One region of the Capillibacterium thermochitinicola genome, then DNA from elsewhere that is predicted to be linked to it. Evidence: riboswitches for the same ligand, from Rfam matches in the RefSeq annotation. Region 1 holds a riboswitch; the other holds the start of a gene.

Region 1 (3,208 bases):
TGGCAGGCGCGTATCCCGGTAAAGAAGCGGAGGAAAGAGGGCAGGGCGAGGCAGTGGCCAAGGCCATTAAGGAAATGACGGGATTGAAGGTGCCGATTGTTGTCGTCATCACCGGCGAGGGTGGAAGCGGTGGGGCGCTGGCGATCGGGGTGGGCGACCGGATCTTGATGTTGGAGAATGCCTATTACTCCGTGATCTCACCGGAAGGTTGCGCCTCCATTCTTTGGAAAGACGCGTCAAGAGCGGCGGAAGCAGCGGAAGTTTTACGGATCACGGCCAATGATCTCCTGGCGGTCAACGTGATTGATGAGATTATCCCTGAACCCTTGGGCGGCGCCCATACGGCGCCGGAGGAAATGGCGAAAACAATGAAAGAGCGGATCCTGGAAAATCTGAACGCAATTATTGATATGGATCCCGACGAGTTGGTAACCAAACGTTATCAAAAATTCCGGCGGCTTGGTCGTTATCTTGAAGAATAAGGGATTATTCTGCAGTTATACAGGAGGTATATAAACATGAAAAGAATAGCGATTATCACCAGCGGCGGCGATGCTCCCGGGATGAACGCGGCGATCCGGGCGGCGACCTTAACTGCGATCAAAGCCGGATGTGAGGTTTTTGGGGTCATCAGGGGTTTTCAGGGGCTAATCACGGGTGAGATCATCCAACTGACGTCGATGGGGGTCTCGGATATTCTTCACCGGGGGGGGAACCATTTTGCACTCCGCCCGGTCGCAGGAGTTCAGGACAGAGGAGGGGCGGGAAAAGGCCGCCAAACAACTCCACGACCTTGGCATCGACGGTATTGTCGTGATTGGTGGGGATGGCTCCTTCCGGGGGGCGCGGGAGCTGTCCAAGTTGGGTTTCACCACCGTGGGGATCCCGGGGACGATCGATAATGATATTGAGTGTACCGACCTTTCCGTCGGTTTCGATACGGCCTTGAATACGGTGCTGGATGCGATCAATAAAATCCGCGATACGGCCCTGTCCCATGACCGGGTCTATGTCGTGGAGGTGATGGGCAAGAACTCCGGATTTATTGCGCTTTATGCCGGGTTGGCGGGAGGCGCCGATGCGGTTCTGGTTCCGGAGATCCAACCGGACCTGGATCAAGTGGTCAATCTGATCCAAAAGGTGAATACCGTTGGCCGACGCCATAGTATCGTGTTGGTAGCGGAAGGGGTGTTTGGCCAGCCGTTGACCGGTATTTCCATCTACGACAGCGCCGCCTTTAAGGTGGCCAATTATATCAACCTGAAAGTCAAAAAGGATATCCGCGTTACGATTTTGGGCCATATTCAAAGGGGCGGTTCGCCGTCGGCGCTTGACCGTACTTTGGGGACGCAGTTTGGCGCCAAAGCCGTTGAACTGCTCTTGGCCGGGGAAAAGGATATGATGGTTGGTTGGGTCGACCACAAGCTTAAGGTATCGCCGATGGAGGAAGCGATTGCCCGCAAAAAACAGATTGACCCCAAATTATACCAATTAATCGAAGTCTTAGCTACAACCTGACTCCCAAAAACAAGGCCTTGGGGACGCTTGACGTGTCGCTATAAAAGCTTTATAATCTAAATTAAAATTAATAAACTACTCATCAAGAGCGGTGGAGGGAAGGGGCCCGATGAAACCCGGCAACCTTGGAACAGGATTCCAAACGGTGCTAATTCCCTCCAGTTTCTGGAAGATGAGTATCCTCAACCCTTCCTGAACGAAGGGTTTTTTGTTGACTTAAAGGAGGTTGGAAATTTGGAACGTCGTCTGTTTACGTCGGAATCGGTGACCGAAGGTCATCCGGACAAAATTTGCGACCAGATCTCCGATGCCATTCTCGATGCTATTCTGGCGGAGGACCAGGAAGCCCGTGTCGCTTGCGAAACGGCGGTAACGACCGGCTTGATCATAATCATGGGCGAAATCACCACCAAATGCTATGTGGAGATCCCGAAGATCGCCCGGCAAGTGGTGAAAGAGATTGGGTACACCAGGGCAAAATATGGCTTCGATGGGGATACTTGTGCGGTTTTGACCGCCATTGACGAACAGTCACCCGATATTGCGCTTGGTGTCAACCAAGCTTTAGAGGTGAAAACCGGCTCGAAGGACGAGGAGAGCACCATCGGTGCCGGGGACCAGGGGATGGTCTTTGGCTACGCCACCGATGAAACTCTCGAGTTTATGCCGATGCCGATTGCTTTGGCCCACCGCCTGGCGCGGCGGCTCGCTTATGTCCGGAAAAATAAGATTCTGCCCATGCTCCGTCCGGACGGGAAGACCCAGGTGACGGTGGAGTACGAAGGAGACCGCCCTGTCCGGATTGAAACCATTGTCGTCTCCGCCCAACACAACCCAAATCTGGAGCGGAGCGCCCTGGAAGAAGGGATCCGTGAGGAAGTGATTAAAGCAGTCATTCCTGCGGAGTACCTGGATGAGAGGACCAAATATTATATCAATCCCACCGGCCGTTTTGTGGTGGGCGGTCCCCAAGGGGATACCGGGTTAACCGGCCGCAAGATTATTGTGGATACATACGGTGGAATGGCCCGTCATGGTGGGGGGGCCTTCTCGGGGAAGGACCCGACGAAAGTGGACCGTTCGGGTGCTTATGCCGCCCGTTACGTGGCCAAAAATATTGTCGCGGCCGGGCTGGCCCGGAAATGCGAAATCCAGATTGCTTATGCGATCGGGGTGGCGAAACCCGTCTCGATCACCATTGATACTTTCGGAACCGGTCTTTTGCCTTCGGGTGAACTGGAAGCGCTGGTCCAGGAGGTATTTGATCTGCGTCCGGCGGCGATCATTAAAAACCTGGACCTGCGGCGGCCGATCTACCGCCAGGTGGCCAGTTATGGGCATTTTGGCCGGACCGACCTGGATCTGCCGTGGGAACGCCTGGACAAAGTTGAGGTTTTAAAGAAAAAGGCCGGTTGTTAAGACGGTAAGAACGGGCGAAGAGGGATTATTGCGGAAAACCCAAGCCTGTGTTATAATGACATAGTCAAAATTCAATAAGAAGGTGAACCCTGATGAAGAAAAATATTCATCCGCAGTATGGTAAAGCAATCGTGACCTGTGCCTGTGGCGAAACCTTTGAGACGGGGTCAACCAAAAAAGAGATCCGGGTTGAGATCTGTTCAAAATGCCACCCCTTGTTTACGGGGAAACAGAAGATTATTGACACTGGTGGCCAGGTCGAAAAATTCCA
Region 2 (3,208 bases), on a different contig from region 1:
CATCAAAGCTTAAGGTGCCATAGGGCTCCATTAGCTGGCCTAAAGGGCCGATGTCCAAAGCCACCAGGATTTCCTCGTTATCCTTTGCGGTCCACCGGGCAATCTCCACCGCTGTCCGGATAACCGCGGCCAGATTCAGCCCGCTTCCGGCCAGTTTAAACCGGTTGGCGTTGAACGTATTGGTCGTCAGGACCTGGGCACCCGCTTCAATGTAAGCGCTGTGGATTCCGGCGATGACTTCCGCCCGTTCCAGATTGTATCTTTCGGGGATTTCTCCTGCTTTCATGCCGTAGCTTTGGAGCATGGTCCCCATGGCCCCGTCAAAGACCAGGAATTCGTCCAAATTAAGCTTGCGTTTCAATCTCCATCCCCACCTTTTCTGTACTGACAAGTTTTATCCGGACAACAGTGGCACTTGTCGGGGGCGTCCACTGTTTTTGCTTCCTCTAGCTTATCGGGCGCGTCCATTTCCGTTTTCTCCAGGCCGATGAAGGCCGTCACCGATTTGCGGGGGAGTAGAATATGGTCTTCGTTAACGGTGAGGCCGATCCGGGTGTAAGCCTGGAGCGTCTCCAGGATAGCCTTTTGGTGTACGATGGACAAGTCACCGTAACCGGGACTGTAGCGCGGAGTAAGGCGGTAACCTTCCGGGGCCACCTTTGCCCTTAGCTGTTCCTGCACTTGGTCGCAGACGGCTTCGATGGCGGCGGTGGCGCAAGCGTCCATGACGATTGCTCTGGTTAGATCTAAGCGTGCGTAAGCCGCGATTTTTTGGTCAACCGCCAGCCCGAGGGTGGCGGCGAGGACGGCGCAGCGGTCCGCCCGCCGCAGATGCCTGCCGAGGTCGCTGCTTTGCAGGTGTAAAGTGGTCGTCAGCAGCCGGATCTGGTCCCCGTGCTTTTCCAGGGGGTAGATCCGGTAGACGACGCCCGGCCGCATCAACACTTTTGTTTCCGCCCGGCATTCCTCGATTAAACTCATCATGGCCGGATCGATCCTTTGGTTCCGGTAACCCAGGTACCTCAATACTTCTCCCGGCGGGATCTCCATCGGCGATCACCTCGGTTTTAAATAATAGTACACATTTATTGACCGAAAAGCAAGATTTACCTTTTGTGGAGTTATTTCGTCCCGCCTGTTCGTGCCCGGCGGACCCTGCGCAATGAACCCTTGACAATTGGTTTGGTTTACCGTAAAATCTAATAAAATATCTCAATTTAATAGATGGTCTTATCAAGAGAGGTGGAGGGACTGGCCCGATGAAGCCCGACAACCGGCATTCTCATCCGAATGCAACGGTGTCAATTCCTGCAGGGATTACCCCTGAAAGATAAGAAACGCGCAGGCACAAAGCATCGTTTGCTTGGTAAATAAAAGGCTGCTTTCTTATCGAAAGCAGCCTTTTTCTTCCTTCCGGTTTTCGTATGGTATATGGGGAAGACTTTTTGCGCCTTTTTTGGTGACAAAACGGGTACCGACGGGAATATGGTAATATGAAGCAAACCGGGCCTGAAAGGAGGATAAAATGCGGATCAAGGATTATTACAAAAACAAACCCGTCTTTTCGCTGGAGATTTTCCCCCCGAAACCCGGTTCTCCCCTGGACGGGGTGTTCGCGACCATTGATGCCCTCTCTGTTCTGCGGCCTGATTTCATCAGCGTTACCTACGGCGCCGCCGGGGGAAGCCGCTTCTATACAGTAGAGATTGCCGATACCATCAAGAACAAATACGGGATTGAAGCCCTTGCTCATCTGACCTGCATAAACTCGACCAAGGAAGAGGTGGCGGAGATCCTTGGCCGTTTGCAGAAGGCCAAGATTGAGAACATCCTTGCGCTAAGGGGCGACCGGCCGGCGGACCAAAGTACGATACCCCCGACCACCGATTTTCAATATGCTTCCGACTTGATTAAGTTCATCAAAACCAAGGCGGATTTCTGCATCGGGGCCGCCTGCTACCCGGAGGTCCACATCGAAGCCGAAGACGCCATGGCCGATCTCCACAATTTGAAAAGAAAGGTGGAGACGGGGGCGGATTTCCTCATCACCCAGCTGTTTTTGGATAATAGTATTTTTTATGCCTTCCGGGAAAAGCTCGATAAGCTCGCGATCGGGGTGCCGGTGGCGGCCGGGATCATGCCGGTCCTCAACAAAAAGCAGATCGAGCGGATTACCAGCCTTTGCGGGGCCAGCATCCCGCCGAAGTTCCGGCGGATTCTGGACCGCTACGAAAACAGTCCGGAGGCGTTGAAGGAAGCCGGCATTGCTTATGCCACGGAACAGATCATCGATCTGCTCTCCAGCGGGGTGGATGGCATCCATCTGTACACGATGAACCGTCCCGAGGTGGCCAAGACGATTTTCGGCCAGATCTCCGGCATCCGGAAACACTTAAAAGCGGAGACCTGAAAGGGCCGGTTAAGTTAAGGGGCCAACAATCTTTGTCCCGTGGACTTCTTTGACGCCGGTATATTCCACTAATTGTTCGTAGTTCTCCCTGGTGACGCCCCCGCCGGCCAGGATCACGATCCGGTCCCCGGCTTGCTTCACCAAGGCTTTGATGGTTTCCCGGTTCGCCAGGGCGGTGCCGGGCCCTCCCTTGGTCAGGACCCGGTGGATCCCGCAGGCGATCAATTGCTCGAGGGCTTCCTCTTTATCCTCAATCTCGTCGAAGGCCATGTGAAAAGTGATCTCTAGGTCACCGGCCTTTTCGACCAGTCTTTTCACCACGGCCTCATCGATCCGATGGTCGACGGTGAGGGCCCCGATGACCACGGCGTTGACACGGGCCTCCCGGCAGAGGGCGATGTCCTTCTCCATAATCCGGATCTCTTCTTCGCTGTAAACAAAATTGCCACCCCGGGGCCGGATCATCACATTGATGGGCAGGTCCAGGGTTTCCTTGGCCAGTAGAATCGTGCCGTAACTGGGAGTGGTGCCGCCCTCCTTCAGGTTGTCACAAAGCTCAATCCGCTGAGCCCCTAGTTCGAAGGCCTTCTTTGCCTCCAGAAAGCTTCCGACACAAGCCTCTTTAATAATCCCCATGTTTCTCATTCCTTTCGGTGCAAAGCGGTAGGGCGCTTTTCTTTTTTTCGCGCGCTTATAATTCAATACTTAACCCAAACCGGTGGCGCGGGGAAACCTCTTCGGTCCAGGGATATACCAGTTCGTAGAATAGGAAGAAGAAATCGGTTCCCACGAGAAGAT

What was found. A riboswitch is a leader RNA that binds a small molecule or an ion and turns the genes downstream of it on or off. The one in region 1 is predicted to bind S-adenosylmethionine.
Region 2: it holds a riboswitch for S-adenosylmethionine, as region 1 does, so the genes downstream of both, metF (methylenetetrahydrofolate reductase [NAD(P)H]) here and metK (methionine adenosyltransferase) in region 1, are expected to answer to the same signal.

The regions. Positions count from the first base shown of each region.
Region 1 covers NZ_JAAKDE010000008.1:33,971-37,178, forward strand. The annotation lists gene G5B42_RS04310 (acetyl-CoA carboxylase carboxyltransferase subunit alpha) at 1-482, shown strand, start outside; partial or broken gene pfkA (6-phosphofructokinase) at 519-1,518, shown strand; SAM riboswitch class I at 1,595-1,697, shown strand; gene metK (methionine adenosyltransferase) at 1,753-2,937, shown strand; gene rpmE (50S ribosomal protein L31) at 3,030-3,208, shown strand, end outside.
Region 2 covers NZ_JAAKDE010000031.1:4,342-7,549, forward strand. The annotation lists gene G5B42_RS10490 (homocysteine S-methyltransferase family protein) at 1-361, opposite strand, end outside; gene G5B42_RS10495 (vitamin B12 dependent-methionine synthase activation domain-containing protein) at 358-1,050, opposite strand; SAM riboswitch class I at 1,228-1,337, shown strand; gene metF (methylenetetrahydrofolate reductase [NAD(P)H]) at 1,526-2,410, shown strand; gene G5B42_RS10505 (copper homeostasis protein CutC) at 2,420-3,046, opposite strand; gene G5B42_RS10510 (DUF4097 family beta strand repeat-containing protein) at 3,102-3,208, opposite strand, start outside.